Linked DNA regions of Sphingobium yanoikuyae. The protein of the gene in region 3 interacts with the protein of the main gene of each other region in a pairwise test. Links are inferred from orthologs where the notes say so. Each region holds a gene or a part of one and is shown on either strand. Other genes may lie near its edges. The genes, in order: dnaQ, HH800_RS23160 and dnaE.

What was found.
Region 1: the proteins of dnaE (region 3) and dnaQ interact in binary tests that used the Escherichia coli proteins (3 or more experiments, as listed by UniProt). The link is inferred for Sphingobium yanoikuyae from one-to-one orthologs.
Region 2: the proteins of dnaE (region 3) and HH800_RS23160 interact in binary tests that used the Escherichia coli proteins (3 or more experiments, as listed by UniProt). The link is inferred for Sphingobium yanoikuyae from one-to-one orthologs.

The regions. Positions count from the first base shown.
Region 1 is NZ_CP053021.1:4,355,544-4,362,116, forward strand. The notes cover bases 1,443-4,341. They hold dnaQ (DNA polymerase III subunit epsilon), read right to left. Parts: upstream 3,294-4,341; coding sequence 2,592-3,293; downstream 1,443-2,591. Other genes in these bases: HH800_RS21025 (PTS sugar transporter subunit IIA), read right to left, coding at 1,443-1,793; hpf (ribosome hibernation-promoting factor, HPF/YfiA family), read right to left, coding at 1,924-2,520; coaE (dephospho-CoA kinase), read right to left, coding at 3,326-3,919; aroE (shikimate dehydrogenase), read right to left, coding at 3,931-4,341. In the rest of the region: HH800_RS21010 (cell wall hydrolase), read right to left, coding at 1-350; HH800_RS21015 (DUF1491 family protein), read right to left, coding at 526-876; HH800_RS21020 (PaaI family thioesterase), read right to left, coding at 869-1,339; more of HH800_RS21025, read right to left, coding at 1,326-1,442; more of aroE, read right to left, coding at 4,342-4,755; HH800_RS21050 (Maf family protein), read right to left, coding at 4,752-5,345; HH800_RS21055 (pyruvate, water dikinase regulatory protein), read right to left, coding at 5,342-6,169; hemE (uroporphyrinogen decarboxylase), read left to right, coding at 6,461-6,573. UniProt on the Escherichia coli protein: DNA polymerase III is a complex, multichain enzyme responsible for most of the replicative synthesis in bacteria. The epsilon subunit contain the editing function and is a proofreading 3'-5' exonuclease.
Region 2 is NZ_CP053021.1:4,808,434-4,814,969, forward strand. Bases 2,385-5,246 are described here. They hold HH800_RS23160 (aminotransferase), read right to left. Parts: upstream 4,477-5,246; coding sequence 3,292-4,476; downstream 2,385-3,291. Other genes in these bases: HH800_RS23150 (SDR family NAD(P)-dependent oxidoreductase), read left to right, coding at 2,385-2,759; HH800_RS23155 (hypothetical protein), read left to right, coding at 2,825-3,337; HH800_RS23165 (carbonic anhydrase), read left to right, coding at 4,646-5,246. Also shown: HH800_RS23140 (GlxA family transcriptional regulator), read right to left, coding at 1-918; HH800_RS23145 (alpha/beta fold hydrolase), read left to right, coding at 1,050-1,880; more of HH800_RS23150, read left to right, coding at 1,980-2,384; more of HH800_RS23165, read left to right, coding at 5,247-5,422; HH800_RS23170 (amidohydrolase family protein), read right to left, coding at 5,427-6,536. UniProt on the Escherichia coli protein: Shows aminotransferase activity with methionine and histidine as substrates, and to a lesser extent also with phenylalanine.
Region 3 is NZ_CP053021.1:2,670,762-2,678,511, forward strand. Bases 1,592-5,667 are described here. They hold dnaE (DNA polymerase III subunit alpha), read right to left. Parts: upstream 5,335-5,667; coding sequence 1,792-5,334; downstream 1,592-1,791. Other genes in these bases: HH800_RS13105 (ketosteroid isomerase-related protein), read right to left, coding at 1,592-1,758; HH800_RS13115 (Yip1 family protein), read left to right, coding at 5,494-5,667. Outside these bases: HH800_RS13095 (GNAT family N-acetyltransferase), read right to left, coding at 1-336; HH800_RS13100 (carbon-nitrogen hydrolase family protein), read right to left, coding at 333-1,307; more of HH800_RS13105, read right to left, coding at 1,348-1,591; more of HH800_RS13115, read left to right, coding at 5,668-6,666; HH800_RS13120 (diguanylate cyclase), read left to right, coding at 6,731-7,750. UniProt on the Escherichia coli protein: DNA polymerase III is a complex, multichain enzyme responsible for most of the replicative synthesis in bacteria. This DNA polymerase also exhibits 3' to 5' exonuclease activity. The alpha chain is the DNA polymerase catalytic subunit.

The DNA.
Region 1 (6,573 bases), 1.7 Mb from region 3 along the record:
TCGAAATAGACCGCACCGGCCAGGCACTTCATGTCGCCTTCGACATCCTCGGGAGCGCCTTGCGCATCAACCAGGGCTGCCAGGGTCTCGGCCTTGGACTCGATATCGGTCGAAAAATTGCTGCCAGCCTTGGGGCCGGAATCCAGCGACTGCGCGACTTCCTGCGGCGCAGCGAAAACGACGGCGGGCTTGGTGCCGGCCGTGGGTGCGCTAGTCAGCGCAGCGGTTTCCGGAAGAGAAACCGTGGACAGGGAGGCCTCGCTGGCGCTCGACATGTCCGACGCCGTAATAGCCGCAGCGGCCGACAGCGTAAATGCCGCGATGATCGCGGCCTTCAGACGAAAACTCATTATTGCTCAAAATCGTGCGGTTATTGGCCAGAAACGTCGATTGTAACCGATATTCTGTGACGTTCGGCCGCCCCCCGTCTGCGTGTTTACCGGCCCGCCCCCCATGGACGAATGCAGGCAACCTGCGCGTTCAGCGTCGGCCGCCATTGCCCGCGCGCGTGCAAGGAGTCAACGATCAGCAGATCGTTTCAGCGGCGAACCGTTCCGCATCCGCGATATCAAGCTCGACCAGCCACAGGTCGGGGTCCGATCTGCGTCGGCGTTCGGCATAGGCGGCGAACGCCTCCGGCCCCTCTTCCGCAGGGGGTCCACAGCGCATCAATGCATGGCCGCCGCGAAAGTTCGATACCCGTTCGAAAATTGCGGATTCCCGTCCCTTGTCCATCACCTGGACCAGGATGACACCGCTCATCTCGTCGCCCTTGGCCAATATCATGGCAAAACCGCCGGCGGCATTCACCCGCTTCACCAGCGCGCCGACCAGCATCGCGCTGGTCAGCCGCGCGGCCGGACTCTCCTCAGCCATGATATCCCGGCAGCGATGACAGCGGAATCTGCGATCGCATGAAGGTGCCGGTGCCCCGGCCCACTTCTTCCCCGTCCGAATCGAGAATGCTCGCCTCGGCGACATAGACGCGGCGCTTGCCGCTGATCCAACGTCCCTCGGCGCGCAGCTTTCCGGGGCCGATCGGCCGGGTAAACAGCAGGTTGAAGGCAGTGGTCAGCAGGAAACGATCGCTGACCAGGCTGTTGGCGGCATAGAAGGCCGCATCGTCCAGCATCTTGAAATAGACGGTGCCATGCACCGCGCCGGCGGCATGGAAATGCCGCTCGTCGACCTCGAAATCGATCACCGACCGGCCGGGTTCCGGCACGCGCAGGTTCGACAGGAACAGGTCGTTGATCGGCGCGCTGTTATAGAGATGCTCCAGCGCGCGAAAATGCGCCGCCTCGCCACTGGCAAGCGCGGCGGCCTCAGGCGGCGTCACGCGCCTCACCACCGGCCAGCAGCGCGTGCAGCGCCTCGGCCGACTTGGCACCGCGCAGGCGCGTCACCTGCGCCTCATCGCGCAGATAGCGCGATACACGCGCCAGCGTCTTCAAATGCTCGGCACCGCTGTCCTGCGGCGAAAGCAGCGCGAACACGACATCGACCGGCGCATCATCGACCGCGTCGAACGGCGCCGGCGGATCGAGCAGCACGACCACGCCGCACATGCGGTCGAGGCCCGGCAGCTTGGCATGAGGAATGGCAACGCCGCCACCGAAGCCGGTGGAGCCCAGACGCTCGCGCTCCAGCAGCGCGTCGGCGGCCGCTTCGGCATCGACGCCATAGGATTGCGCCGCCAGAGCCGCGATCTTCTGGAACAGCATCTTCTTGCCGTTCACCGTCACCTCGGTGGCCAGCGCGTCCGGCGAGACAATATCGTTGAAATGCACCATTTTACTTCCGGGGGCAGCCGAGGCGCGCCCAGCCTGTCGAAAAAAATGCGCGTTGCTCGGAGAAACTAAAGCCCGGCCCCATAGGCCGCCTGCACCCGGAGGTCAACAGGCGGCCCGGCTTGGCAGGGGGTCAGCCGCGCGGCTCGACCCAACCGATCGTGCCGTCCTGACGGCGATAGACCATATTATAGGCCGACGTCCCGGCATTGAGGAACAGCAGCGCATTGGTGTTGCGCAGGTCCAGCATCATCACCGCGTCGGACACGCTGGCCTCGGGAATATCGACCCGCGTTTCGGCGACGATCAGGGGAGCATCGGCCACTTCGGCCTCCTCGTCGGCGGCACCGGCGAAGATGGTATAGCCCGCGCCGTCGATATCATCGACGCTATAGCCATTGGCGCGCTGCGCCTCGGCAGCGGCGGCCTGGATGCTGCGATCCTTCAGGCGGCGCATATAGCGGCGCAGCTGCTTCTCGATCCGGTCCGATGCCTGGTCGAAGGCGGGATGCGCCTCCTGCGCCTCGCCGGCGCCCTTCAGGATCAGGCCGGTCATCACATGGCAGACGATATCACAATGGAAGGCGCCATGCGGGGCCGGTCGGAAGGTCACCTGGGCGGAAATCGTGCGGGAGAAATATTTCTCGGCTATCGCTTCCAGCCGGTCGCTGACGTGCTGCTTGAGCGCTTCGCCCGTCTCGACCTGATGCCCGGAAACACGGATATCCATATGCCTTCTCCTTATTCTTGCCGGGACGCCGGATCAGCGGCCCGGTTGGCACGTGGCAAACGCCGGCAGGTTCAGGCCGGCGGCGCCTCCTCGAGCCAGAGCGGCTTATCCAGCTTCGCGACGAAAGCGGCATGCCTCTCCAGCTCCTCCGCGCTCGCCGTGAAGACGCGCGCGGGACGAACAGGGCGAACAACGGCGGTTTCCGTCAGTTCCACCCTGACGATCTCTTTCTCTTCCTCCTGTGCAAGACCCAGGCCGATCTGACGGCCGCCGGTCAATTCGACATAGAGCTGCGCCAGCAGTTCGGCGTCGAGCAGCGCGCCATGCTTGACGCGATGGCTGCGGTCGATGCCGTAACGGGTGCAGAGCGCGTCCAGGCTGTGCTTGGCGCCGGGATGCAGGGTGCGGGCAATCGCGACCGTGTCGATCATCCGGTCCATCGACACGGCGTCGCGCGCGCACAGCTTCAATTCGTGATTGAGGAATCCGAAGTCGAAGCGCGCATTGTGCGCGACCAGCGGGCTGTCCTCCAGAAAATCCATCAGTTCAGCCACGCCCTCGCGGAACAACGGCTTGTCCGACAGGAACTGGCTCGACAGGCCATGCACCGCCTCGGCGGCGGAGGGCATGTCGCGCTGTGGATTATAATAAGCGTGGAAGGTGCGGCCGGTCGGCACGCGATTGATAAGCTCTATGCACCCGATTTCGACCAGCCGATCGCCGGATGCCGGATCAAATCCCGTCGTTTCGGTGTCGAAAATGATCTCGCGCATCGCCCTTTTGAACCGACTCTCTATGACTCTACTTATCTGCCTGTCCGGGCGCCAAGGCAAGCGACCAGACGCCTGACCTGTGCTCGGGTTGCGGCAAATGTCGTACCCGTGTTGATGATATAGTCTGCCCTTAGCCGCTTTTCAGCATCGGGCAGCTGCAAGTGCAGGATTCTACGAAATTTTGCCACCGTCATGCCCGGCCGGGCCAGCACCCGCCGCCGCTGTTTCCAGGCGGGCGCACTGACGACGATGATCCCCGCCATGCGCCGGTGGCCACCCGTCTCGAACAACAGAGGCACGTCCAGAATCACGAATTTGCGCGACCGATGGCGTTTGAGGAATCGCCGACGCGACTCGCCCACGGCGGGATGGACGATCGCCTCCAGCGCCTTCAATTCGGCGGGATGACCGAACACCGCTGCGCCCAGCTTCGTCCGGTCAACGCCCTGCGGCCCAGTGGTGCCGGGAAAACGCGCTTCGATCGCCGGGATCAGCCGGCCGCCCGGCCCCTGCAGCCGATGCACCTCGGCATCGGCATCGAACACCGGCACGCCCTCGCGGCGAAACATCGCTGCAACCGCCGACTTGCCCATGCCGATCGAGCCGGTGAGGCCGTAGATCTTCACCCCGTCGCCGTTCAGTCCGCCGCCGTGAGCAGGGCGCGCAGTTCCGCGTCCAGTTCGCGCGGTGCCTCCGCATCGAAGAAGATGTCGAACGCCAGCGCCGCCTGGCCGATCAGCATTTCCAGCCCGTCCAGCGTCTTGAGGCCCCGGTCGCGCGCCGCCTTCAGCAAGCCCGTCTCCAGCGGCGCATAGACGATGTCATAGACGGTCGCACTCGCCGGCAGCGGCGACAGGTCCAGATCCAGCGCCGGCTGGCCGACCATGCCCAGCGACGTGCTGTTGACCAGCAGGTCGGCGGCCGGCAGCGCATCCGTCATGCCGATCACCTTGCCCTTCACCCCGGCCCGGTCGAGCAGCGCCTGTCCCTTGGCCGGGTCGCGCGCCATGATCGTGATGTCCGGTACGCCCAGGCTGGTGAGCGCGAACAGGATCGCCCGCGCCGCGCCGCCCGCGCCGATCAGCACCGCATGGCGCCCCTTCCACTTGTCGCGCAGCAGCGGCTGCAGGAACCCGCCGGCATCGGTGTTGGTGCCGATCAGCGGCCCTGCGGTCTCGCTGGCGATGGTGTTCATCGCGCCGATCCGGTCGCGCACCCCACCCGGATCGTCGGTATAGTCCATCACCGCGATCTTGTGGGGAATGGTGACATTGCAGCCCAGCCAGTCGGGATCGGCCCGGCGCTGCAGGAAATAGGCGGACAGCCCCTCGGGCGTCACATGAGTCTTCTTATACTCCGCCTCGATATCCAGCGCCTGCAGCCAGAAATTGTGGATAAGGGGCGATTTGCTGTGGTCGATCGGATCGCCGATCACCTCGGCATAGGGGAGCTTGTCGGTCATGACGCCAGAACGCCCCTTATGCGCAGGAAGTCAAGCAGCGGCAGCAGCGGCAGGCCCTGGATGCCGAACTGGCTGCCTTCCACCCTCGCGAACAATTGCGCGCCCGGCCCCTCGATCCGGTAGCAGCCAACGCACCATTGGCATTCGTCCCAGTCGTCCTCCAGATAGGAGTCGATGAATCCGTCGGACAGGGTCCGCACCGTCATCCGCACCCGCTCGACATGGCGCCAGATCGGTTCATTGTTGAGCACGATCACCGCCGCACTGTGGAGATGATGGACCCGGCCCGACAGCAGGCGCAGGATGCGCGCGGCATCCGCCCTGTCCACCGCCTTGTCGATCATCGTCCCGTCGTCGAGAGTCAGGGTCTGGTCGCAGCCCAGCACCAGCGCGCCCGGCACCCGGCGCGACACCTTGAGCGCCTTCAGCTCCGCCAGCGCATCGGCCAGCGCGCGGCCGTCATGGCCATCGGCGCGCAATGCTTCCTTGGCGGCCTCTTCATCCACACCCGGCGACAGCGCCTCGAACGGCACGCCGGCCGCGCTCAGCATGGCGCGCCGGCTGGCGCTCTGCGAGGCTAGGACGATCATGCTTCATTTCCTTCCGCCAGTTCGCGGTCGTTGAACAGGTTGATGATGGCGGCGGCCGCTTCCTCGATCGACCGGCGGGTCATGTCGATCACCGGCCAGCCATTGTCTGCGAACATGCGCCGGGCAAAGGCCAGTTCCTCCTGCACCTTGTCGCTATCCACATAGGCGGTCTCTGGCGCCTGGTTGAGCGACAGCAACCGGTTGCGCCGTATCTGGATCAACCGCTCGGGACTGATGGTCAGGCCCACCACCATCGGATGCTTCAGGCCATAGAGGCTGCGCGGCGGCGGCGATTCCGGCACCAGCGGGATGTTGGCGGTCTTGTAGCCGCGATTGGCAAGATAGATGGAGGTCGGCGTCTTCGACGCGCGCGACACGCCCGCCAGGACGATATCGGCCTCCTCCCAATTCTCATGCCCCACGCCATCATCATGGGCGATGGTGAACTGGATCGCCTCGATCCGCGCGAAATAGGCTTCGTCCAGGATATGCTTGCGGCCCGGCCGGGTCCGGGTTTCCTGCCCCAATATGTTGGACAGGGCATCGGCCACGCTGTCGAGCGCGGCGACATGGGGCAGGCCGAGCGCGCGGCAGCGCGTTTCCAGCCGCCGCCGCAGCACATGGTTGGTAAGTGTGAACAGTACCAGGCCGGGATGGGCGGATATCTCCTCCATGATCCGGTCGAGATGCACTTCGGATCGGACCATCGGCCAGAAATGGCGGATCGCCTCGACATTTTCGAACAGGCCGATCGCCGCCTTGGCGATATTCTCCAGCGTCTCGCCGGTGGAGTCCGAAAGCAGGTGAAGATGGATACGTGACACAGGCATATCTCTGTGAGTCCCCTGTGGATAAAGCAAGGGATAGAGTTGTGGATAACTTTGCAGCCCCATTTCGTCCCCAGAAAGCGGAATCTTATCCACAGCCTCTCAACAGGGCCGTAATCTTATCCACAACCTGTGGGTAATGGGGATGATTCAGATGACTCGCCGCGGAATCGCGTGACTCCAGGAGTCAAGCTGTTGGCAAAAGCGGGGACAGCGCATAAACCCCCGAACCAACAGCCCAACAACCTCAACATTCCTTTTTAAATATCTTTATAAAGTAGAGAGTTCATGACGGGTCCCGACGCTCACGCCGGCGCAGTCAGCGCCAAGCCGCTCCTTTCCGTATTGCGCGGCGCGGTGCCGCCCGTCCCGCCGATGTGGCTCATGCGCCAGGCTGGCCG
Region 2 (6,536 bases), 2.1 Mb from region 3 along the record:
GCGATGGAACAGCTTGCGGAAGGCGGCAGCATCCTCATAGCCGACGCTCCAGGCGATCTGGTCGATCGTGCGCCGGGTAAATTCCAGATGCTCGCGCGCCTTTGCTACGCGCAGATGCTGGACATATTCGATCGGGGTCATGGCCGTTGCCGCCTTGAAGCGGCGCTGGAAGGTGCGTTCCTCCAGCGCGGCCTGCGCCGCCATCTCGGTGACGCTGACTGCCTTCGCCTCGCGCGCGGCGAGCCAGTGCTGCACCTTCAGGATCGGCTCATCGCCATGGGTCAGGCGCGGCAGGAAGCGGGCGAAATGCTTCTGTTCCCGCCCGGCGGTGTCGATCAGCAGGAATTTGGCGGTGTCGAGCATCACCGTGGGGCCGAGCAGCCGGTCGACCAGCCGCATGCCAAGGTCGGTCCAAGCCATCAGCCCGCCGGCGGTGATGATGTCGCCATCGTCGATGACGATGCGGTCGCAATCGAGCTTCACGGCGGGGAAGCGGGCGCGGAAGGCGTCGGCGAACCACCAGTGGGTGGTGGCCGGGCGGCCGTCGAGCAGGCCGGTTGCCGCCAGCAGGAAGGCGCCGCCGCAATTGGAGGCGAGCGTCGCCCCGGCGGCATGGCGATCGAGCAGCCAGCGGGCATAGGGCGCGGCTTCCTCCGCCTCGGGCACGCCGGTCAGGCGGCCGGGGACCAGCCAGATGTCGGGCGTGCCGCCCAATCCTTCATGCGTGTCATAGCTGCGGCTGAAACAGCCGTCATCGCCCATCTGCCAATGGCTGACGTGCACCACCGGGCCGCCATGCTGGACCGAGAACTGCCCGGCAATGTCGATCAGGTCGGTCATGCCGTGGACCATCGCCTGCTGGCAGTTGCGGTAGAGCAATATGCCCACTTCGGCGCGCGGAAGGCTGCTGTCGGCCATATCCTGGTCCTTTGTCGGAATCGGCCCGCTTAATGTCGGAACCGCCAATCCCGATCCTCCGCCATCGGCCCTAATAGTGCAAGCACAGGGCGTGAAGGACGCCCTTCTGGAACAGAAGAAGGGAATTTCACATGAGCAACTATGTCACCACCAGGGACGGCACCCGCATCTTCTACAAGGATTGGGGACCGCGCGACGGCCAGCCGATCATCTTCTCCCATGGCTGGCCGCTCAGCGCCGATGCCTGGGACGCGCAGATGGTCTATTTCGCCAATCAGGGCTTCCGCACCATTGCCCATGATCGCCGCAGCCATGGCCGGTCGGACCAGGTGTGGGACAATAATAATATGGACCAATATGCCGACGATCTGGCTGATCTGATCGCGGCGCTGGACCTGTCCGACGTCATCCTGGTCGGCCATTCGACCGGCGGCGGCGAAGTCACCCGCTATATCGGCCGCCATGGCACCAGCCGGGTCGCCAAGCTGGCGCTGATCGGTGCGGTGCCGCCGCTGATGCTGAAGACCGAAGCGAATCCGGGCGGCCTGCCGATCGACGTGTTCGACGGCATCCGCAAGGGTACGTTCGACAATCGCAGCCAGTTCTTCAGGGATCTGACTGTCCCCTTCTACGGCTATAACCGGGAGGGCGCGGTCATCTCCGAAGGCATCGTGCAAGAATTCTGGCGGCAGGGGATGATGGGCGGCCTCAAGGGGCAGCTCGACTCGATCCGCGCCTTTTCCGAAAGCGATTTCCACGCTGACCTGGCGAAGGTCGATGTGCCTACGCTGGTCCTGCATGGCGATGACGACCAGATCGTGCCGATCGGCGCGGCGGCCCTGTCGACCGTCAAGGTCGTTACGGATGCAGTGCTGATCGTGTATGAAGGCGCCGACCATGGGCTGACGCAGACTCACCAGGACCGGTTCAACGCCGACCTGCTCGATTTCATCAACGGCTGACAATCAACCACTTACCTCCGTTCGGTTCGAGCTTGTCGAGAACCCGTTCTCGATACGCCTTCTCGGACCGAACGGCGGGTGAAGGACAGGAGACATCCCATGACTCAAGACACCATCCTCATCACCGGCGCGTCGGACGGTATCGGCGCCGTCTATGCCGACCGCTTCGCCAGGCGCGGGGCCAATCTGATCCTTGTCGCCCGCCGCGCCGAGAAGCTGGAGGCGCTGGCCGCCCGCTTGCGCGCCGACAGCGGAGTCAGCGTCGAGGTGATCGCCGCCGATCTGGCCAAGGTCGATGATCTGGCCCGGGTCGAGGCGCGGCTGCGCGACGATGACGCGATCACCGGCCTCGTCAACAATGCCGGCATCGCCGGGGAGCAGGCCTTTGTCGAAACCGACCCGGCCTATCTCACCGGCCTCATCGACCTCAACATATTGGCGGTGACGCGGCTGTCCCGCGCCATTGCGCCGCGGCTGGCGGCGAAGGGCGCAGGCACGCTGATCAACATCACGTCGGTCACGGCGCTGATGCCGGACGGCTTCACCGCCGTCTATCCCGCGACCAAGGCCTATGTGCTGGCCTTTACCGAAGCGCTGCAGGTCGAATTGGGCGGCAAGGGCGTGAAGGTGCAGGCAGTGCTGCCCGGCATCACCCGCACCGCCATCTGGACGGCGGAACAGATCGCCGGCCTGCCGCCGCACATGGTGATGGATGTCGAGGTGATGGTCGACGCGGCGCTGGCCGGGCTCGACTTGGGCGAGGCGATCACCATCCCCGCCCTGCCGGACAATGCCGATCTCGATGCCTATCTCGCCGCGCGGGCCGCGCTTCGGCCCAACCTGTCGCTCAAGGATGCGGCGCCCCGCTACCGGGTGTGAACCACCCCCGTTCGGTTCGAGCTTGTCGAGAACCGAACGGGTTTTTGGAAACTAGGAGAAAAATCATGATCCTCGGTCTTTCCATTCCCGCCTTCATCGCCCTGCATGTCGCGATCAGCCTGATCGGCATCGCCAGCGGCCTTGTCGCCCTGCCGGCCATGGCAAAGGGGCATGTCCTGCCAAAAGTGCAGGGCCTGTTCCTGGTGACGACCCTGCTCACCAGCCTGACCGGCTTCCTCTTTCCCTTTCGCGGCTTCACCCCGGCGATCGGCGTCGGTATCCTCTCCACGCTGGTACTGATTATCGCCTTCGCCGCCTTTTACGGCCTTGGCCTGCGGGGCCGGGCGCGGGGCATTTATGCGGTGACCGCGACCATCGCTTTGTGGCTCAACCTGTTCGTGCTGGTCGTACAGGGTTTCCTCAAGGTGCCGGCGCTCAATCGGCTGGCGCCGACCGGCACGGAGCCGCCCTTCCTCGCCGCCCAAAGCCTTCTGCTGATCGTCATGCTGATTCTGGGCGCGGCGATCCTGCGTCAGCCAAGGCTCGCGCGGAAGGCGGCGAGCCGCTCGATCGCCTGATCCAGCGTCGCGTCCGACTTGGAGAAGCAGAGACGGACCAGATGGGTGACCGGATCGTCGGGGTAGAAGGCGGAGATCGGGATCGCCGCCACCCCGGCTTCGTCGATGATCCGGTTGCAGAAGGTCACATCGTCCATCGCGATGCCCGACGCGGGCAGGTCGATCGACAGGAACCAGGTGGCGCCGCTGGGCTGCACGACATAGCCTGCCCTGATGAGCCCCGCCGCCAGCCGATCGCGCGACGCCTGATAGGCGGTGCGCTGGTTGCCGAGCCAATCATCGGGCCAGCCCAGCCCCTGCGCCACCGCCCATTGCAGATTGGGCGGGGTGGTGAAGGTCAGGAACTGGTGGGCGCGGGCGAGCAGGGTGGCGATCGGCGGCGCGGCGCACATCCAGCCGACCTTCCAGCCGGTGACGGAAAAGACCTTGCCCGCCGACCCGATCTTGACCGTGCGCTCGCGCATGCCGGGAAAACCGATCAGCGGGCGATGCGGCAGCCCGTCATAGACGGTTTCCTCCCATACCTCGTCGCAGAGCGCGATCAGGTCATTGGTGGTGCAGAGGTCGGCCAGCAGCGCCAGTTCCGCCTCACGCAGCACGATGCCGGTCGGATTGACCGGATTGTTCATCAGCAGGATGCGGGTCCGGGGCGTGATCGCCGCCTCCAGCGCGTCGCGGGTGACGCGCCAGTCGGGCGGGGTCAGCTTCACCACCCTGGCCACGCCGCCGACCCGCTCGACCAGCGGCAGATAGGCGTCATAGAGCGGCGCCAGCATCAGCACCTCGTCTCCCGGTCGCACCAGCGCCAGCAGGCTGGCGGCGATCGCCTCGGTCGCGCCCGATGTGACGACGATTTCCTGCGGGCTGAGGTCCAGCCCCTGGCGCCGCGCATAATGATCGGCCAGCGCCGTTCGCAGTTCGATCAGGCCGGGCATCGGCGGATATTGGCTGGACCGGGTCAGCAGCGCGTCCGCCGCCGCCTGCAGCACTGCCTGCGGTCCCGGCCCCTCGGGAAAGCCTTGCCCCAGATTGATCGCACCGGTTTCCCGCGCGCGCGCCGACATATGCTCGAAGATGGTGGTCGGCATGTCGCGATAGACGGGATGGCCAAGTCGGGTGTCGGGCAAGCAGGGCTCCATCGGATCGTCGGCGGTGGTTTGATCTAGAGCCTGATCGTTTGAGGTGGAAGCGCCTTGCGCTTCTACCGATGACGTGAATTAGGCTCTGCTTCTTGATCCTGGTCTTTCCATTGCCCTGCGCAAACCGGTCCGGCATCATGATGCCTCCTCATCACAGGGAGACAGACCCATGTGTTCGGACGTCGATGGCATGCATGACCAGCCGCACGGGACGCAGGAGGAGGATGGCGCCGCGCCCTCCCGCCGCGCCTTTCTGACAGCGATGACGATGGCGGGCGGGGTGGCCATGGCCGCCCTGCCGTCCGTGCCCGCGATGGCGGCGCCCCCCGCCGACGGCCCGGATGCGTCGATGACGCCGGACGCCGCCCTGGCCGAGATCATGGCCGGCAATGCCCGTTTCGTCGCCGGCAAGCCGACCGCCCATCTGCAGGACCTGTCGATCATCAAGGCGCGCGCGGCCGAGGGCCAATGGCCCGTGGTCGGCGTCCTGTCATGCGCCGATTCGCGCGTGCCGGTGGAGATGGTGTTCGACGAATATATCGGCCGGCTGTTCGTCACCCGCATCGCCGGCAACATCACCACGCCGGAAATCGTCGCCAGCCTGGAATATGGCGTGGCGGTGCTGGGGCTGAAGGCGCTGGTCGTCATGGGCCACAGCAATTGCGGCGCGGTGAAGGCGGCGATCGACAATCCCGAGGTGCCGGGCCAGATCAGCGCGCTCTTCCCCGCGATCCTGCCCGCCCTCTATCTCGCCCGCAGCAAGGATGCGGCGATCGTCACCCGCACCAATGCGCTGGTGCAGGCGGCGACTCTGGTCAACGCCTCACCGGTGATCGAGGAGAAGGTGAAGGCGGGCGCGCTGAAGGTGGTCGCCGCCGTCTATGACGTGGCGACCGGCAAGGTCGACATGCTGCCGGTGCCGGCCGACATGCTGATGCGCGGCTGATCCGTCAGGGCCGGGTCGCTGCGTTCCAGGCGGCGACCTTCGCCTTCGTCTCTGCCAGCAGCGCGTCGAGCTTGGCCCGGTCCTGCAATGTGCCGCGCAGGATCACCGCGTCGATCGCCTTGGTGGCGTGGATATCCTCCAGCGGATTGGCGGTCAGCAGCACCATATCCGCCTGCTTGCCTTCCGCCACCGCGCCATAACGGTCGAGCAGGCCGAACCAGGCCGGGCCGGCGCGGGTGGCGCTGGCCAGCGCTTGGGCCGGGGTCAGGCCGCGATCGACATAGAGCGCCAGTTCCTGGTGCAGGGCAAAGCCGGAATAGTCGAAGCTGTTGAGGAAGCCCGCATCGGTGCCGGCCATGATCGTCACACCGGCCTGCTGCAACAGCGGCAGGATCGCGGCATTATGCTCGTAAATGGCGTGGCGCTGGGCGATCTGCTCGGGCGTCGCCTTGGCCGCGCGCTCGATCCGCCAGTCATAGGTCTTGCGCAGGCGCGGGCCGATATAGGCCAGTTCGGGATCGGCGCTGTGATCGTTCTGGTCGAGATAGGCGACGGTGCGCGAGATGCTGAGCGTGGGCGTCACGAACACGCCGCGCGCCGCCATGTCGCGATAGGCCGCCATGGCGGTGGCTTCGTCAAAGCCGGCATCCAGTTGCGCGCTGGCCTGTGCCCGGTCGATCCTGCCGGCGGCGAAATCGGCGGTGATCCGCGCCTCGTCCTTCACGCCCGCCTTGTGGGCATAGTCGATATGCTCGATCGAGTTGATCCCGGCGTCGATCGCCTGGCCGACGGTCAAGGCCATCGGGATATGGCCTGACGCACGCAGCCCGGCGCCGCGCGCCTGGCGCACGGCATAGAGGAACAGATCGGGCTTAAGGGTGCTGTCGGTGATCTTGACGAAATTGACGTTCAGTTCTTTCAGCTTGGCGATCGCCTGGTCGACATCGGCCTCCGACCCGGTTTCCAGCGCGCCCTTCCACACCGGCTTGATCCCCTCGATCTTGGGGCCGGAACTCAGCAGGGTCGGGCCAAACAGCCGCCCGTCGGCAATCTCGCCGCGCCAGCGCAGCACATCATAGGGCAGGTCGCCCGACGCATCGCGCACGGTGGTGAT
Region 3 (7,750 bases):
GCGACCATGATAGGCCGGCAGCAGCACGGACTCGCCGAAATAGAAGCTGCGCGCGACATCGACGCCCGCCGCCGCCAGCGGCGCGACCAGGCTGTCGGGCTGGCCGGCCAGCGGCGAGGCGGTGGCGATGCCGACCGGCTCCTCGCCGATCCGCGCCCGCACCAAAGTCGCCTTGTCGCTCGCCAGAAATTCGCGCAGATACGCCTCCTCATGCGCGGCATCGCCCTCATAGAGATAGGGCCACTCACGGAAGATGCGGATGCGCAGCGTCGCCAGCGCCTCAAGTCCCTGCGCATCGCTGGTCACGCGGTCGACGATGATCGACGGCTCGGTCATTCTGCAATCTCCTGATCTTCGATTTGCGGCGCGGCCGGCGCATCGTCGCGCGCGGCATCGCTGGCCATCTGCGCGATCACGTCCGATCCCGCGCCATTCTGGATGATGTGGAAGGGCACATGCTGTTCGGGCCAGTGGCGGAAGGGCAGCACCGTGCCGTCGGCGCGCAGCGCGTCGACCATGGCAAGGTCGATGTCCGCCACCACCCAGGCCGGGCCGTTCGCCTGCCCCAACGCGATCACGCCATCGTCGGGCATCGCGCCATCGGGCGGACCAAAGGCGCCGGCGGCGCCGAAATTCTCGTCCATGCAGGGCAGCCAGGGCGCCATGCCGACGCTGGGCGACTGGACGACGAAGCATTGATTTTCCATCGCCCGCGCCTGCGCGCCGATCCGCACCCGCCAATAGCCCTGCATCGTGTCGGTGGCCGATGGCGTCAGGATCAGCTTGGCGCCGGCCTCCGCCTGCGCCCGCGCGATCATCGGAAATTCGACATCATAGCAGATCGATATGCCGACCGGCCCGATCGGCGTGTGGATGAGGTTGATGCTGTCGCCGCCGCTGATGCCCCAGCGCTCGCGCTCGAACCGGGTCATCATGATCTTGTCCTGATGGCCGGTGGTGCCGTCGGGACAGAACAGCCGCGCGCGATTGACGATCCGCCCGTCGCTTTCCCGCACCGGCCGGCTACCCGCCAGGATCATGATGTCGAGCCGCGCCGCAAGCTCGGCATGGAGGCGGTCATGGGCTTCGCCAAACTGCATAACCAGGTCGAGCGAGGCGGTCAGGTCCGCCGCTCGCTCCGGATCGATCCCGGCCAGCTCCATCGCCGCATATTCGGGGAAGATCGCCAGCGTCGCGCCCAGCACGGCGGCCTCCTCCACCCAGCGGGTCAGCTTTTCCTGCCAGGCGGCAAAGCTCTGCATCTGCTCGATCGGATATTGGGCGGCGGCAACGCGAATGTGGGTCAAGGATACCTCGGGATGGAACGGCAATGGGGCGGGTGCAGGCTTAGACCCGATCGACCTGCGCGATCCAGTCGGCCAGATTATAATGGTTGGAAATGCGCGTTATCTGGCCCTCGCCGATATCAAAGAAGGCGCCGACGCGCAGATGATAGGTCTGGCCGACGGCCGGCGGCAGGCCTTCGTCGGTCATCAGATAGCGGCCATCCAGCATGAACTCGGCCGCCGCCCGCGTCCCTTCCGCGTTCGCGAGCACGATCGGATCGATCACCGTCTCGGCATAGCAAATGTTCATATGGGCCAGGAAATCGGCGAAGGCTGCCTTGCCGATACGGGCCGCGCCCTGGCTCGGCTCATGCCGCACATCGTCGGCCAGCAGCGCCAGCATCCCCTCGGCATCCTGCCGGTTGAAGGCGTCATAATAGGCATGGACCAGGGCCAGGGTCGCTTCGGACACAGATTTCTCCTCGGACTGGGAAAACGGGCGGGGTCAGCCGACCAGCCGCATGGCCGATCGGCGATGGCGGGTGCGATAGCCGTCCGACTTCGCCTCCATCCGCGCCAGATTATGGACGGTCAGCCCGGCAATGCCGCTGATCGCGTCGACCTGATCGGCGCCCAGCGTGAAGTCGTCGCCCAGGAAGACGCGGGCCGCCTTGCCATCGCCGATCGGCGCCCGCACGAACACCTCGCACCGCCCGCCCCGGCTGCCGGACAGGATCGCGGCCAGCTTGGCGACGGCCTCGACCATCTCGATGTCCAGCACCAGCTCCATGCGCGACACGTTGGCGATCTCGCGGAACGGCTCCATCCGGCGCACGGTGACGCGCGGCGTTTCCTCGCCCGGCAGGCGATCCAGCTCGACATGCAGCAGCGCGCAATCGCCCTCGCGCGCCAGTTCCTCGATCTGCTTGCAGGCATCCTCGTCGAAACAGCTCGCCTGGAACTGGCCGCTCTGGTCGGAGAAGGTGGCGTTGGCATAGCGCGCACCCCGCCGCGTCTCGCGCCAGCGAACATCCTCGACCATCGCCGCCATGATGCCCATCACCCGTCCTTCGGCATTGGGCATGCCCATTGGCTGGGAACAGATTTCGCCATAGCTTTTCGCGCCGCGCGCATCGGCCAGATGGCGGAAGCGGTCGACCGGATGGGCCGAGAAATAGAAGCCGAACGCCTCCTTTTCCTGCGCCATCCGGTCCGACACGGTCCAGGCCTGATGCGGCGGGATGCGGACGTCGGCATGGGCCGTCTCGACATCGCCGAACAGGCCGCCCTGCCCGCTCTCGCGCGCCTGCGCCGCGCTTGCCGCGACGCTCAACAGGGTTTCGGCCGCCGCATGCACCCCGGCCCGATCGGCATGGATGGTGTCGAACGCACCGGCCGCGGCCAGGCTTTCGAGCTGGCGCCGGTTGAGCAGGCGCGGCTCGATCCGGTCGGCCAGATCATCCAGATGCTTGAACGGACCATTGGCTTCGCGCTCGGCAACCAGCTGCTCCATCGCCTTCTCGCCCACGCCCTTGAGGCCGCCCAGCGCATAGCGCACGGCAAAGCCCAGGCGCGGGTCATCCCCCTCGAACGGCACCGCCTCGACGGTGAAGTCGGCCTCGCTCTGGTTGAGGTCTGGCGGCAGGCAGGTCATGCCCATGCGCCGCATGTCGTCGACGAAGACGGTCAGCTTTTCGGTCAGATGGATATCGAAGGCCATCGACCCGGCATAGAATTCCGCCGGATAATGGGCCTTCAGCCAGGCGGTCTGATAGGCGAGCAGCGCGTAGGCGGCGGCGTGCGACTTGTTGAAGCCATAGCCGGCGAACTTGTCGATCAAGTCGAACAGCTCGTTCGCCTTGGCCGGCTTGATGTCGCTCTTGGCACAGCCCTCGACGAAGCGCGATCGCTGCGCGTCCATCTCCGCCTTCACCTTCTTGCCCATGGCGCGGCGCAGAAGGTCGGCGTCGCCAAGCGAGTAGCCGGCCAGGATCTGCGCGGCCTGCATCACCTGCTCCTGATAGACGAAGATGCCATAGGTTTCTTCGAGGATCGGCTTCAGCAGGATGTGCGGATATTCAATCTCTTCCTGGCCGTTCTTGCGGCGCCCGAACATCGGGATATTGTCCATCGGGCCGGGACGATAGAGCGACACCAGCGCGATGATGTCGCCGAAATTGGTCGGGCGCACGGCGGCCAGCGTCTTGCGCATGCCTTCGGATTCCAGCTGGAACACGCCGACCGTGTCGCCGCGCTGGAGCAGTTCATAGACCTTGGCATCGTCCCAGGCGAGCGTGTCGAGATCGACCGTGACGCCGCGCCCCTTGAGCAGTTGCACTGCCTTCTGCAGCACAGACAGCGTCTTGAGGCCGAGAAAGTCGAACTTCACCAGGCCCGCACCCTCGACGAACTTCATGTCGAACTGGGTCACCGGCATGTCGGATCGCGGATCGCGATAGAGCGGAACCAACTGGCTCAGCGGCCGGTCGCCGATCACCACGCCGGCCGCGTGGGTGGAGCTGTGGCGCGGAAAGCCCTCCAGCTTCATCGCATAGTCGATCAGGCGCTTGACCTGATTGTCATTGTCATATTCCGCCTTGAACTCGGCAACGCCGTTCAGCGATCGCTCCAGCGTCCAGGGATCGGTCGGATGGTTGGGCACCAGCTTGGCGAGGCGATCGACCTGGCCATAGCTCATCTGCATCACGCGGCCGGTATCCTTCAGCACGGCGCGGGCCTTGAGCTTACCGAAGGTGATGATCTGGGCGACATGATCGCTGCCATATTTCTGCTGCACGTAGCGGATCACCTCGCCGCGCCGCGTTTCGCAGAAGTCGATATCGAAGTCGGGCATGGAGACGCGTTCCGGGTTCAGGAAGCGCTCGAACAGCAGGCCCAGTTGCAACGGATCGAGATCGGTGATGGTCAGCGCCCAGGCGACCAGCGACCCGGCGCCCGAACCACGGCCCGGCCCCACCGGAATATCATGATCCTTGGCCCATTTGATGAAGTCGGCCACGATCAGGAAGTAGCCGGGGAACCCCATCTGGATGATGATGTCCATTTCGAACTTCAACCGTTCGAAATAGGGTTGGCGCGCCTCGTCCGCGATGATCCCGGCCTTCTCCAGCCGGGCCTCCAGCCCCGCGATCGACTGGTCGCGCAGCATGATGCCCTCGCCCTCGATATCGCCGGCCAGACTCGGCAGGATCGGCTTGCGCTTGGGCGCCATCACCGCGCAGCGCTGGGCCACGACCAGCGTGTTGGCCAGCGCCTCGGGCAGATCCTCGAACAGCCGCTTCATCTCCGCCGCCGGCTTCATCCAGGCGTCGGGCGAGCTGGTGCGACGGTCGGGCGTCTCGACATAGGCGCCATCGGCGATGCACAGCATCACGTCATGCGCCGCGTGGAATTCCGGCTCGGCAAAGCAGGTCGGGTTGGTCGCGACCAGCGGCAGATTGCGGTCATAGGCCAGGTCGAGCAGTTGCGGCTCCGCCTTGCCCTCGACCGGGTCCAGCCGGCGGCAAATCTCGACATAGAGCCGATCGGGGAACAGCGCCTGCAACCGGTCGGCATAGGCCAGCGCAGCGTCGGGCTGATCCTCGGCGAACAGGCGGGCGATCGCCCCCTCCCCGCCGGCGGTCAGCGCGATCACGCCATCGGTCCGCCCCTCCAGCATGTCGAGCGTGACATGCGGCACTTCCTCCAGCGGCCGGTCGAGATGCGCCATCGACACCAGCGCGCAGATATTGTCATAGCCGCCCGCATCCTGCGCATAGAGGGCGATCCAGTCATGCACCGCCGGCGCGTTGGATGGCCGACCCGGCCGCACCACGCCCAGCATGGCGCCGACGATCGGCTGCACGCCCTCGCCCTTGCAGCCGTCGGAAAAGGCCATCGAACCATAAAGGCCGTTGCGGTCGGTGATCGCCGCCGCCGGAAAACCCAGGGCCTTGGCCTGCTTAGCGATCTTCTTGGGGTCGATCGCCCCTTCGAGCATGGTGAAGGACGAAAAGATGCGCAGCGGTACGAAGGCGGAATGAGACATCGCGGCAATCTAACGACGCCCGCGCCCGCGCGCCAGTCCCGCCCGGCGAAAAGCTGTGGACAAGATCACCACTTGTCGCTTGCCAAGGGCTGCGCTTGCTGATCCTATCGCGCCCAAAGAACGGGCCAGAGGATAGGCCAGAGAACAGGGAGAACGGTCATGTCGGACAGCAACCCGGTTTCCACCCCGCCCGGCATCGCCGACCGGGCCAAGGCGATCATCCTGCGCCCCAGGGACGAATGGCCGGTGATCGAGGCCGAACCGGCCAGCATCGGCAGTATCTATACCGGCTATGCCATGATCCTGGCGGCGATCCCGCCGCTCGCGACCCTGATCGGCGGACAGGTCTTTGGCCATGGCCTGTTCGGCATTACCTGGCGCCCGCCGCTGATCGGCGCGATCGGCATGGCCATCGCCCATTATGTCCTGTCGCTGATCGGCCTCGCCGTGCTGGCGATCATCATCAACTTCCTCGCCCCCAGCTTCGGCGGCCAGCGTGACAAGCTGAAGGCGTTCAAGATTTCCGCCTATTCGGCGACCGCTGGCTGGCTGGCCGACATCTTCTCGCTGCTGCCGGGCCTTGGCATGCTCGGCCTGCTCGGACTTTACAGCCTCTACCTCCTCTATCTCGGCCTGCCGCGCCTGATGAAGGTGCCAGAGCAGAAGGCGCTGCCCTACACCATCGTCACCATGGTCGCGGGCGCGCTGCTCTTCATCCTCGCCAGCCTGCTCGCCATGCCGTTCAGCGGCCTGCTGGGTGGCCATACCGACCCGGACGATATCAGCGCCGACATCATGGTGCCGGGCATCGGCAAGATCGACGTCGACAAGATGGACGCCGCCACCAAGCAGATGGAACAGGCCGCCAAGCGGATGGAGGAAGCGACCAAGAACGGCCGCTCCGCCGCGATCGCGCCCGATGTGCTGCAGGCGCTGCTGCCCGAGAAGATCGGCCGCTTCACCCGCACCGAGATTGAGAGCAGCGGCATGTCCGCTGGTGCCCATGCCTCCGCCCGCTATCGTGCCGGCGACGACGAGATCGAGCTGGAGGTGAACGACATCGCGGTGGCCGGCGCCTTTGCCGGGATCGGCGCGGCGCTCAACGTCCAGTCGAACCGCCAGACCGCCAGCGGCTATGAGCGCACACAGACGATCGACGGCCGCATCGTCACCGAGGAATGGGACAAGGACAGCCGCCACGGCAAATATGCGACCACGCTGGCCGACCGCTTCATGGTCGAGGCGGAGGGCACCGTCGCCGATATCGGGGAGCTCAAGGCCGCAGTGAACGCCCTCGATCTCGACCGACTGAGCGCGCTCGCCGCAAAATAGGCAATGTCATGAGGTCGCCCGCGTAACGAATTGCCAAGCTATCGGGCCTAGGTTAGGCGCCATCATGCGTTTATCCACGATCACCAACTGGGCCTATGGGGCCACCGTCCTGCTCACTCTGGCGTCGGGCACGACGATGCTGTTCGCGTCCGGCGCGGAACAGCGCGAGCGCGCCGCGGTCGCCCAGCGCGCCAGTTTCGACCAGTTGACCTCCACCCTGGAGGAGGATGTCTATCGCCTGACCGAACAGGCGCGCGGCTATGTGATTTCGGGCGATCCCAGCCATCTGGTCGTCTATCGCCGCGAGAAGGAAGCGCTGCGTTCCGTCGAGGATCGCATCCAGCATCTGAAGGATGCCGGCGCCAACGAAAATGAGCTGAACGCGCTGCGCCAGGCGATCCAGTGGGCCGACGCCCTGTCCGACGAGCAGGATGTCGCGATCAAGGCGGCGCAGGCGGGCGACGACAAGACCGCCCGCACCATCCTCTTCGGCGACGAATATGGCCGCGAACTGGACCGGGTGGCGGCGCAGGTCGGCCGCTTCCAATATATGCTGGACCATCGCACCGACACGGCGGTGCAGGGCGCGACCGATACCGCGCGCCAGTGGCGGACCATGTCGGAAATCATGCTGGGCGTCACCGCCCTGCTGTTCCTGTGCGTCCTCTATTTCGTGCTGAAGCAGCGCATCCTGCATCCCGTCGTGCGGCTGAGCGATGTCGTCACCCGTCTTGCCGCGCAGGATTTTGCCGCGATCCCGCCCGACTTCCCGCAGGTGGACGAGATTGGCGACATGGCGCAGGCGATCCGTATTTTCCGTGAAAATGGCCTTGAGCGGCAGCGTCTGGAGCAGGAGCGCGATGTCGATCGCACCATGCGCGACCTGCTGTCGCGCATGACCCAGCGCCTGCAGGGCTGCGACAGCACCGCCGATCTGGTCGAGGTGGTACGCCGCTTCACCCCGGAAATCACGCCCGACTTCCCTGGCCGCCTCTATATCCACGACATTCGCCGCAACATGATGCTGCAGGCCTGCGACTGGCTCGATCCCAAACAGTCGCGCAACGATTTCCCGGCCTCGGCC